DNA from 2 places in the Pseudomonas arabinosi genome. Region 1 is predicted to be linked to the other one. Evidence: predicted binding sites of a transcription regulator. Region 1 holds the regulator's gene; the other holds the start of a gene.
What was found. Region 1 encodes FliA, which starts transcription of late flagellar genes. Its sites were predicted from a motif close to CTAAAGTTTNNNNNNNNNNNGCCGNTAA; they were not measured.
Positions count from the first base shown of each region.

Region 1 (6,110 bases):
AGGTCAACCGGTGATTCTGCTGGTAGCCGGTCCGGTTCGCGCGATGCTGTCGCGATTCGGCCGATTGGCAGTCCCGGGTTTGCATGTGTTGGCTTACCAGGAAATTCCTGACAACAAGCAAGTGACCATCGTTGCGACAGTAGGGCCCAACGGCTGAGGTAGTGGTTTATGCAAGTTAAGCGTTTTTTCGCCGCCGATATGCGTCAGGCCATGAAACTGGTTCGTGATGAGCTGGGCGCTGATGCCGCCATCATTGGCAACCGCCGGATCGCCGGTGGCGTCGAGCTGACGGCTGCCCTGGATTACAAGTTGTCGGCGCTGGCTCCGCGCGTTCCGAACATGGAACTCGAAGACGAGCTGCGCAAGACCCAATCGCGGATCGTCACCGCCCAGGCCGAACTGAGCCTGCGCAGCGATGGCGAGAGCGATAAGTCCACCAATCGCCAATTGTTCGCCGGCCTGCCACTGACCGCCGCCGAGCCGCTGATCGAGCCGACCTACACCGAACCCCGTCGTCCTGCACCGGCTGCGGCACCGGCCTCCGGTGGCGTCGATCCACGGGCGTTCGACTCGATGCGTTTCGAACTCAACAGCCTGCGCGAACTGATGGAAGTGCAACTCGGCTCCCTGGCCTGGAATCAGCTGCAAGGCAGCCGTCCGGCCCAGGCCAATCTTTGGCGTCGCCTGCAACGCATCGGTCTGTCCGGCCCGTTGTCGCGCGATTTGCTGGCGCTGATTACCGATATTGAAGAGCCTCGTCAGGCCTGGCGCATGTTGCTGGCACACCTGGCGCGGATGATCGCCACACCGGAAGTCGAGCCTCTGGAAGAGGGTGGCGTGATTGCCATGGTCGGCCCCGCCGGCATGGGCAAGACCACCACCCTGGCCAAGCTCGCGGCCCGTTACGTGCTCAAGTACGGCGCGCAGAATATCGCGCTGGTCAGCATGGACAGCTATCGAATTGGTGCTCAGGAACAACTCAAGACGTTGGGCCGGATCCTCAATGTGTCAGTGACGCATGTCGATCCGGGCCAATCGCTGGTGCAGGCGCTTGAGCCTTTGCTGCGCAAACGCGTGGTGCTGATCGATACCGCGGGCCTTCAGGCCAGCGATCCGGCACTGCGCATGCAGCTCGAAAGCCTGGCCGGTCGTGGCATCAAATCGAAAAATTATCTGGTTTTGGCAACCACCAGCCAGAAACAGGTTCTAACGGCCGCTTATCACAGTTACAAGCGTTGTGGGCTCGCTGGCTGCATCCTGACTAAACTGGATGAAACGGCAAGTCTGGGCGAGGTGTTGAGCCTGGCCATCAGTCATGAATTGCCGGTGGTCTACCTGACCGATGGCCCGCGGATTCCGGATGATTTGCATCTACCGCGTCGTCATCAGTTGGTCAGTCGCGCCGTAAGCGTGCAAATGCAAGAAGAACCCAGCGAAGAAGCCATGGCTGACATGTTCGCTGATATTTACCACAGCCCGACCAAGCAGGTCGGCTGAGGTATTAATGAACAGTTTTTGTACCTACATCGATGGTCTGCCATGCATTGTTCAGTTAGTGAACGCGCAGCCAGTAATGTGGCCTCCGTCTAAGTAAGACAAGGTAAAGAAAATTCATGGGCAGCATGCATCCCGTACAGGTGATCGCGGTGACCGGCGGCAAAGGTGGCGTCGGGAAGACTAACGTGTCAGTGAACTTGTCCCTGGCTTTAGCAGAGCTCGGTCGACGCGTCATGCTGTTGGACGCCGATCTGGGGCTGGCGAACGTCGACGTCCTGCTGGGACTGACACCCAAACGTACTTTGGCCGACGTGATCGAAGGCCGCTGCGAGCTGCGCGACGTACTGTTGCAAGGCCCTGGCGGCATCCGCATCGTCCCGGCCGCGTCCGGCACACAGAGCATGGTTCATTTGAGCCCGGCCCAACACGCCGGCCTGATCCAGGCGTTCAGCGATATCGGCGACAACCTCGACGTGCTGGTGATCGACACCGCTGCGGGCATTGGTGACTCGGTCGTCAGTTTCGTCCGCGCAGCGCAAGAAGTCTTGCTGGTGGTCTGCGACGAGCCGACCTCGATCACCGATGCCTACGCACTGATCAAACTGCTGAACCGCGATTACGGCATGAACCGCTTCCGCGTCCTGGCCAACATGGCCCAGAGCCCGCAGGAAGGTCGCAACCTGTTCGCCAAGTTGACCAAGGTCACGGATCGCTTTCTTGATGTCGCCTTACAATACGTTGGCGCGGTGCCTTACGACGAAAGTGTGCGCAAGGCTGTGCAGAAGCAACGCGCCGTCTACGAAGCCTTCCCGCGTTCCAAGTGCTCACTGGCGTTCAAGGCCATTGCACAGAAGGTCGATACCTGGCCACTGCCTGCGAACCCGCGCGGGCACCTGGAGTTTTTCGTCGAGCGCCTCGTGCAACAAACCGCAGGACCCGTGCTATGACAGCCAGTGGCTATAACCTCTACAAGAAGTCGGCACGTGATGCGCAGTACGAGCTGATCGAGCGTTACGCGCCACTGGTTAAACGCATTGCCTATCACTTGCTGGCGCGTTTGCCAGCCAGTGTCCAGGTTGAAGATCTGATCCAGGCCGGGATGATCGGCCTGCTTGAAGTGTCGACCAAATACGACGCCAGCAAAGGCGCGAGTTTCGAGACGTACGCGGGTATTCGAATCCGTGGCGCGATGCTCGACGAAGTACGCAAGGGGGACTGGGCGCCACGTTCGGTCCACCGCAATACCCGGATGGTCAGCGACGCCATTCGCTCGATTGAAGCTAAAACCGGTCGTGACGCTAAAGATCACGAGGTTGCGGCCGAACTCCAATTGAGTCTCGACGATTATTACGGGATTTTGAACGACACCCTGGGCAGCCGGCTATTCAGTTTCGACGATCTGTTGCAGGACGGCGAACACGAAGGGCTGCACGAGGATGGCGCCAGTGCTCATCTCGAGCCGTCACGCGATCTGGAAGATGAACGCTTCCAGGCGGCGCTGGCGGACGCGATTGCCAATTTGCCGGAGCGTGAGCGACTGGTGTTGGCGCTGTACTACGACGAAGAGTTGAATCTCAAGGAAATCGGTGAGGTCCTGGGGGTCAGCGAATCTCGGGTCAGCCAGTTACACAGCCAGTGCGCGGCCCGTTTGCGGGGGCGTTTGGGGGAGTGGCGAGCGCGCTGAAGGCAGTGTGGGGACACTGCGAACGCGGCTGGTGGGGTGTTGAACCGTACCGGTCCCGATCTGTTGTGCTCCAGACAGTCATTGAGTGCTTTGCCGGATTGATTGAAATGGCGTGTCCAGGTGCTGGGCGCGTTTAAGACTGCTTGGAGGTCGAATTGGACAAGAACATGAAAATCCTCATCGTTGATGACTTCTCAACGATGCGGCGGATCATTAAAAACCTGTTGCGTGACCTTGGGTTCACCAACACGGTCGAGGCCGACGATGGCACTACTGCCATTCCGGTTCTCAACAGCGGCAGCATCGACTTTCTGGTAACGGACTGGAACATGCCCGGCATGACCGGTATCGATCTGCTGCGCCACGTGCGTGCCGATGAAAAACTCAAACACCTGCCGGTGTTGATGGTCACGGCCGAAGCCAAGCGCGAGCAAATCATCGAAGCCGCTCAGGCGGGTGTGAACGGTTATGTGGTCAAGCCATTCACGGCTCAGGCGTTGAAAGACAAGATTGAAAAGATCTTCGAACGCATCGGTTGATGTGCAAAGCAAGTCCGCCACGGGGGAGCTATGGAGCATAACGAGTCTTCACAGGGCGATTTCGAATCGACTCTGAAAAAACACGCGGTCGAACTGGTCGAAAGCCTTGAAAAAGGCAGGTTCGGCGACGCTGTGCAACTGATCCATGAGCTCAATCAGACCCGTGACCGTGGCCTGTATCAGGAAGTGGGCAAGCTCACTCGCGAGCTGCATAGCGCGATCGTCAATTTCCAGATTGACCCGCACATGCCGCAAGCCGAGGAAGTCTCGCAGATCACGGACGCCACCGAGCGTCTGGGTTATGTGGTCAAGCTGACCGAAGCTGCAGCCAACCGCACCATGGACCTGGTGGAAAACGCCACGCCGCTGGTCAATGGCCTGAGCAACGAAGCCCAGGCCTTGAGTACCGACTGGGGACGGTTCATGCGTCGCGAAGTCGGGGCTGAAGAGTTCCGCGAGCTGGCCCGGCGAGTCGACGGTTTCCTGACACGCAGCAGCGAAGACAATCGCGTTGTGTCGGGCAACCTCAACGACATCCTGCTCGCTCAGGATTACCAGGACCTCACCGGTCAGGTGATCAAGCGTGTGACCCAATTGGTCACCGAAGTTGAAAGCAACCTGCTCAAGCTCGTGCTTATGGCCAGTCAGGTGGACCGCTTTGCGGGCATCGAACATGACCGTGAAGCGATGCTGGCAGAAAAAGATCCGCAAAAACATCTCTCTCAGGGTGAAGGTCCGCAGATTCATGCCGATAAAAGAGAAGACGTTGTGTCCGGTCAGGACGATGTGGACGATTTGCTATCCAGTCTTGGATTTTAGGTTTTTAGGTTTTTAGACCTTTAGGAGCACCCCCTTAATGAGCTTCGGCGCCGATGAAGAGATCCTTCAGGATTTCCTGGTTGAGGCCGGCGAGATTCTAGAGCAACTGTCCGAACAGCTGGTCGAGCTTGAAAGCCGACCCGATGATGCGGACTTGCTCAATGCAATTTTTCGCGGTTTTCACACTGTAAAAGGAGGCGCCGGCTTCCTCCAGCTCAACGAGCTGGTGGAGTGCTGTCACATCGCCGAGAACGTGTTCGACATCCTGCGCAAGGGTGAACGTCGCGTCGACTCGGAACTGATGGACGTGGTTCTCGAAGCGCTGGATGCGGTGAACGGTATGTTTACCGAAGTCCGCGAGCGCAGCCCGATCACGGCTGCCACGCCTGAATTGCTGGCCGCTCTGGCCCGTTTGGCCGAGCCGCAGGCGGCAGAAGCTGCACCGGTTGCCGACGTGGTCGAAACACCGGCTGCTGAAAGCGAATCGGGTGACATCACCGATAATGAATTCGAACAACTGCTGGACTCGCTGAACGCCGTCAAGGCTCAGGCAGAAGCCCCGGCAGCTGTGCCAGCGCCGAGCAGCAATGCGGCGGGCAGCGACGAAATCACCGATGCCGAGTTCGAGTCGTTGCTCGATCAACTGCACGGTAAAGGCCAGTTCGCCGTCGATGCGGTAGCCCCGGCGCCAGCCGCACCGGCTGCCCCGAAAGCGGCAGGCGACAGCTCCGATATCACCGACGACGAGTTCGAGGCACTGCTCGATCAGCTGCACGGCAAGGGCAACTTTGCCGTTGATGCGCTGGAATCGGCCATTGCCGCGGTCCCGGCCCCGGCTGCGCCCACTGCTAAAGCGGCTGGCGGCGATCTGATCTCCGATCACGAGTTCGAATCGCTGCTCGACGAATTGCACGGCAAAGGCAAGTTCACCGAGGTCGGCACTGGCGCAGTGGTTTCTGCTCCTGTCGCCAAGGCGCCAGCACCGGCTGCGAAACCCGTCGCCAAAGCGCCCGAGCCTAAAGCCGAAGCGCCAAAGTCTGTTGCTGCTGCACCGGCTCCGGCGCGTGCCCCGGCCGCGCCGCCACCGGAAAAACCGGCCAGCGAAGCCGAGACCACCGTGCGGGTCGACACCGCGCGTCTCGACGAAATCATGAACATGGTCGGCGAGTTGGTACTGGTGCGTAACCGCTTGGTCCGTCTGGGCCTCAACAGCGGCGACGAAGCCATGTCCAAGGCCGTGTCGAACCTCGACGTGGTCACGGCCGACCTGCAAACCGCGGTCATGAAGACCCGGATGCAACCGATCAAGAAGGTCTTCGGGCGCTTCCCGCGTCTGGTTCGCGACCTGGCTCGCCAGCTCAAGAAAGAGATCAACCTGGAACTGGTCGGCGAAGAAACCGACCTCGACAAGAACCTCGTCGAGGCCCTGGCCGACCCGCTGGTCCACTTGGTGCGCAACTCGGTCGACCACGGTATTGAAGAGCCGGCCGAGCGTGAAGCGATGGGCAAGCCTCGCAGCGGCAAGGTAATCCTGTCCGCTGAACAGGAAGGCGACCACATCCTGCTGTCCA
Region 1 is NZ_CP180480.1:2,114,986-2,121,095, forward strand. It holds gene flhA (flagellar biosynthesis protein FlhA) at 1-157, shown strand, start outside; gene flhF (flagellar biosynthesis protein FlhF) at 169-1,497, shown strand; gene fleN (flagellar synthesis regulator FleN) at 1,614-2,444, shown strand; gene fliA (RNA polymerase sigma factor FliA) at 2,441-3,181, shown strand; gene ACMXYJ_RS09875 (chemotaxis response regulator CheY) at 3,349-3,720, shown strand; gene ACMXYJ_RS09880 (protein phosphatase CheZ) at 3,751-4,539, shown strand; gene ACMXYJ_RS09885 (chemotaxis protein CheA) at 4,577-6,110, shown strand, end outside.

Region 2 (6,110 bases), 2.8 Mb from region 1:
CGCCTTGCCCAAAATCCCTGTCGTTGTTAGAGTTTGCCGCACTTTTTTACCCACGCGTTGCCTAGGGTCCTTTCCCCATGTTCAAGAAACTGCGTGGCATGTTTTCCAGCGATCTTTCCATTGACCTGGGCACTGCCAACACCCTTATTTACGTGCGCGAGCGCGGTATCGTCCTGAATGAGCCCTCGGTTGTGGCTATTCGGACACACGGTAACCAGAAAAGTGTCGTTGCTGTCGGCACCGAGGCCAAGCGCATGCTCGGCCGTACGCCGGGCAACATTGCTGCCATTCGTCCGATGAAGGATGGCGTGATCGCCGACTTCAGCGTTTGCGAAAAGATGCTGCAGTACTTTATCAACAAGGTTCACGAAAACAGCTTCCTGCAGCCTAGCCCTCGTGTGTTGATCTGCGTTCCGTGCAAATCCACCCAGGTTGAGCGTCGTGCCATCCGTGAGTCGGCCCTCGGTGCCGGTGCCCGTGAAGTGTTCCTGATCGAAGAGCCAATGGCTGCTGCGATCGGTGCCGGCTTGCCGGTTGAAGAAGCTCGCGGCTCGATGGTTGTCGATATCGGTGGCGGTACCACTGAAATCGCGCTGATCTCCCTGAACGGTGTGGTTTATGCCGAATCCGTACGGGTTGGCGGCGACCGCTTCGACGAAGCGATCATCACTTACGTGCGTCGCAACTACGGCAGCCTGATCGGCGAATCCACTGCCGAGCGCATCAAGCAGGAAATCGGTACTGCCTACCCGGGCGGCGAAGTTCGTGAAGTCGACGTTCGTGGCCGTAACCTGGCCGAAGGCGTTCCACGCGCATTCACCCTGAACTCCAATGAAGTGCTGGAAGCTCTGCAAGAGTCCCTGGCCACCATCGTTCAGGCTGTGAAAAGTGCGCTGGAGCAATCGCCTCCGGAACTGGCTTCCGATATCGCTGAGCGTGGTCTGGTGCTGACCGGTGGTGGCGCCTTGCTGCGTGACCTCGACAAGTTGCTGGCCCAGGAAACCGGTCTGCCGGTAATTGTTGCCGAAGACCCGCTGACCTGTGTTGCTCGCGGCGGTGGCCGTGCATTGGAAATGATGGATAAACACACCATGGACCTGCTGTCGAGCGAGTGATCTCGCCCGACGCATCTATGCTGTTGGCGCGCAGGCAGCACTTTGCAGTGCTGCCTGTTGGCGTTTATCTTCTGTCAGTCTGCATCCAGGCCGGTTTGATGCCGTATGAATAAAGAGAACATTTGCCTGGGAGGAGCGGCTTATTAAACCGCTTTTCACCAAAGGGCCTTCACTGGGCGTGCGCTTGTTGGTGCTGGTCGTGCTATCGGTCGCGCTGATGGTGGTCGATGCCCGCTTCACACTGTTCAAGCCAGTGCGTAGCCAAATGTCGCTGGTGCTGATGCAGTCTTACTGGATCACCGACCTGCCACAGCGGCTATGGCAGGGTGTGGCCAGCCAATTTGGCAGCCGTACCGAGCTCGTCGCCGAAAACGAAAAACTCAAAACCGAAAACCTGCTGTTGCAGGGGCGCATGCAAAAGCTTGCCGCCCTCACTGAGCAGAACGTTCGGCTGCGCGAGTTGCTCAATTCCTCTGCGCTGGTCAACGAAAAGGTCGAAGTGGCCGAGTTGATCGGCATGGACCCCAACCCCTTCACCCACCGCATCATCATCAATAAAGGTGAGCGTGACGGTGTGGTCCTCGGTCAGCCGGTGCTCGATGCCCGCGGCCTGATGGGCCAGGTGGTCGAGTTGATGCCGTACACCTCTCGCGTGCTGTTGCTGACCGACACCACTCACAGCATTCCGGTGCAGGTGAACCGCAACGGTCTGCGGGCGATTGCCAGCGGCACCGGTAACCCGGAACGCCTGGAACTGCGACATGTGGCCGATACCGCCGATATTAAAGAAGGCGATCTGCTGGTCAGTTCCGGTCTGGGGCAGCGGTTCCCGGCGGGTTACCCGGTGGCGACGGTCAAGGAAGTGATTCACGATTCCGGTCAACCGTTCGCTATTGTGCGTGCCGTGCCGACCGCCGCTCTGAACCGCAGCCGCTACCTGTTGCTGGTATTCACCGACGGCCGCACAGCCGAAGAGCGCGCCAACGAGGCTGCCCAGGCTCAAGAAGCTTTGGACCAGCACGGTGGTGGACCGATCATTCCAGCGACCGTGCCGAAACCTGCCATCGTCCCGGCTGCTGTTGCTGCGCCCGTGACGCCGGTTGCGCCGCCGACTGCCCCTGCTGCTACAACCCCGCCCAAACCTGCGGCAACTCATCCTGCTGCTGCGAAACCTGCCGCCAGCAAGCCGCCCGCGACGCAACCTGCGGCCGCTAAACCGCCGGCCACGCCACCCGCTGCCGTGAAGCCTGCTGCCAAACCGCCTGTCTCTGCGCCGGCCACCACTGGGGGACGAGAATAATGGTTGGTGCTACTGCCTCCCGAAACGGCTGGATGGTCTGGCTGACGTTCGCCATAGGCATGCTGCTCAGCGTTTCGCCGCTGCCGCAATTCATGGAAATCCTCCGTCCACTGTGGCTGGCCTTGCTGCTGGCATTCTGGGCGTTAGCCATGCCGCAGAAAGTCGGGATGACCACCGCGTGGTGCCTCGGCCTGGCCGAAGACGTGCTTTATGGCACGCTGCTGGGCCAGAACGCGTTGATCCTGACGCTGATCACATACCTGGTGCTGGCGCTGCAACAACGCCTGCGCATGTTCCCGATGTGGCAACAGAGCCTGGTGATCCTGGTGATCTTCGGCCTCGCGCAGCTTGTTCAACTATGGCTCAGCGCCCTGACCGGCAATCGTCAGCCGACGCTGGCGCTGGTCTTGCCTGCACTGGTCAGTGCATTGCTCTGGCCATGGGTCAGCTACGGTTTGCGCGGTTTGCGTCGACGCTACAAAATCAATTAATTCGGTCAGGCATTTGCCCGCACCGGTGCCCTGTCTCGCAAATACGTTTCTTTTTTGGCGAGTGGCTGTTGTTGCCAGGCAAGGCGCCGCGACAAGTCATAGCTGGCTATGGCGAGGAGCGGCAACGCAGTATGGCAACAACAGACGCCGCCAAAAAGGAACAGTATTTGTGAGGCGGGGCACTAAACAAGGGAGATGTCTTGATGAAACAGCTGTACCTCGCCTCAGGCTCGCCGCGTCGACGTGAACTGCTCGCGCAGATCGGCGTGCCGTTCTCCGCCATCAGCGCGGACATCGATGAAACCCCTTTAGACAATGAATCCCCGACGGCTTATGTCGAGCGCCTGGCGTGCGGCAAAGCCGAGGCCGGGCGTGGGACTGTCGTGTCCGACGCAGATTTTTGCGTGCTGGGCGCCGACACCGCCGTGGTGCTGGACGGAAAAATTCTTGGCAAGCCGGTTGATGAAGCCCAGGCGTGCGCCATGCTTATGATGTTGTCCGGGTGCGAACATGAAGTCCTGACGGCGATTGCGGTGCGAGAGGGCGAGCGTTGCGAGTCTCGGGTGGTGCGCAGTCTGGTGCGTTTTCGCAACATCAATCGCGATGAAGCGATGGCTTACTGGGCCAGCGGCGAGCCGCAAGACAAGGCCGGCGGCTACGGCATTCAAGGACTCGGCGCGGTGTTTGTCGCCGGGCTCAATGGCAGTTACTCGGCGGTGGTCGGGTTACCGCTGTGCGAAACCGCTGAGCTGCTGGGCCATTTCGGCATACCCTGTTGGCAAACCCTTAACGCGCGTTGAGCGTCGTACTGACAAGATGCGGCCATTATCGTGAACATGCCTGAACGAGACCCTGCCATGAGTGAAGAGATCCTGATCAACATCACGCCGATGGAATCGCGCGTGGCGGTGGTTGAAAACGGTGTTCTGCAAGAGGTCCACGTCGAGCGCACGCAAAAGCGCGGGATCGTCGGCAACATCTATAAAGGCAAGGTCGTGCGGGTATTGCCCGGCATGCAGGCGGCATTCGTCGACATCGGACTGGACCGCGCCGCGTTCATTCACGCCTCGGAAATCTCCCTGCGCGAAGGCCCGGCGGTCGAGAGCATCAGCGCTCTGGTTCACGAGGGTCAGAGCCTGGTGGTGCAAGTCACCAAGGACCCGATCGGCTCCAAAGGCGCACGCCTGACGACTCAGTTGTCGATTCCATCGCGTTATCTGGTGTACATGCCGCGCACGGCGCACGTTGGCATTTCGTTGAAGATCGAAGACGAAGCCGAGCGCGAACGACTCAAACAAGTGGTCACCGATTGTGTGGCCAAAGAAGGCATTCAAGAGGCCGGTGGCTTCATCCTGCGTACCGCTGCCGAAGGTGCCGGTGCCGATGAAATCCTCATGGACATTCGCTACCTGCGTCGTCTCTGGGATCAGATCAACGAGCAGATCAAAACCATCAGCGCGCCGAGTGTGATCTACGAAGACCTCGGCCTGGCGCTGCGCACCTTGCGTGACCTGGTGAGCCCGAAGATCGAGAAGATCCGGATCGACTCCCGGGAAACCTTCCAGAAAACCACGCAGTTCGTCGCCGAGTTGATGCCGGAAATCGCCGATCGTCTTGAGCATTACCCGGGTGAGCGGCCGATCTTCGACCTGTACGGCGTCGAAGATGAAATCCAGAAAGCACTGGAGCGCAAAGTCCCGCTGAAATCCGGCGGTTACCTGGTGGTCGATCCGGCGGAAGCCATGAGCACCATCGACGTCAACACCGGGGCGTTCGTCGGTCATCGCAACCTCGAAGAAACCATTTTCAAGACCAACCTCGAAGCCGCGACCGCCATTGCTCGCCAGCTGCGCCTGCGCAATCTGGGCGGGATCATCATCATCGACTTCATCGACATGGAAGATGAAGAGCACCAGCGTCAGGTGCTGCGCACGCTCGAGAAGCAGCTGGAACGCGATCACGCCAAGACCAACATCATCGGCATCACCGAGTTGGGCCTGGTGCAGATGACTCGCAAGCGCACCCGCGAAAGCCTTGAACAAGTACTGTGTGAACCGTGCGGCAGCTGTCAGGGCCGCGGCAAGCTCAAGACGCCGGAAACCGTTTGCTACGAGATTTTCCGCGAAATCCTCCGAGAAGCTCGCGCCTATCAGGCGGAAGGCTATCGTGTATTGGCAAACCAGAAAGTGGTCGACCGTTTGCTCGATGAAGAATCGGGCAATGTCGCCGAGCTCGAAGGTTTTATCGGACGCACCATCCGGTTCCAGGTGGAAACCATGTATTCCCAGGAACAATACGACGTGGTGCTGCTCTGAATCGCTGTATTTCAACCCTGTTAGAACGGCTGGCCTCAGCTTTTTGCAGCATTTTTGCCATGGGAGCCAACTGACATGGAACGTCTGACACGCATTTTGGCCGCACTGACCCGCTGGGGTCTGGGGCTGTGTGCGTTGGTGTTGGTGTTGTTGGCGTTGTACGTCAGCCTCGGCCGAGAGCTGACCCCGCTGGTGGCCGAATACCGTGCCGAAGTCGAAGCCAAAGCCAGCGCTGCCTTGGGCATGCCGCTGAACATCGGCGAACTGGAAGGTAACTGGAGCGGCTTCGCTCCGATTATGCTGGCTCACGACGTGATGATCGGCGAGGACGCCAATGCCCTGCGTCTGGATCAGGTGCGTGCGGTGCCGGATCTTTGGGCCAGTCTGATGGCTCGCGAAGTGCGCATCGCTCACCTGGAACTCAGCGGCCTGAAGATCAGCCTCAAGGAAGGCGAGGACGGCCATTGGGCGCTGGAAGGTTTGCCGGTGCAGCAGGATCAGCCGCTGGATCCTGAGCAATTGCTCAATCGCATGCAGATGGTTCAGCAACTGTCGGTACTCGATAGCCAGGTCACTTTGCAGCCACTGCAAGAGCAACCGCTGACCCTGACTTACGTCGGACTGAATCTGAAAACCGGCGTCTCCCGCCAGCGACTCGATGCCCGTTTGACCCTGCCCGACGGACAACCGGTGGCCATCAGTCTGCGTACCCGTCTGCGCGCCAGCGAATGGAAAGACGGCGAGGCCGACGCGTATTTGAGCCTGCCGCAAAGCGACTGGTCGAAATGGTTGCCTGAGCGCCTGACCCAACAATGGAATTTTTCCGAGTTCAAGGCCGGCGGCGAGCTTTGGGTGAACTGGAACAAGGGCGCCCTGCAAAGTGCTGCGA
Region 2 is NZ_CP180480.1:6,280,380-6,286,489, reverse strand. It holds gene mreB (rod shape-determining protein MreB) at 78-1,115, shown strand; gene mreC (rod shape-determining protein MreC) at 1,294-2,415, shown strand; gene mreD (rod shape-determining protein MreD) at 2,415-2,906, shown strand; gene ACMXYJ_RS29235 (Maf family protein) at 3,110-3,706, shown strand; gene rng (ribonuclease G) at 3,764-5,221, shown strand; gene ACMXYJ_RS29225 (YhdP family protein) at 5,297-6,110, shown strand, end outside.
Region 2: the regulator FliA is predicted to act here: its motif matches at 2,972-2,999, upstream of ACMXYJ_RS29235 (Maf family protein).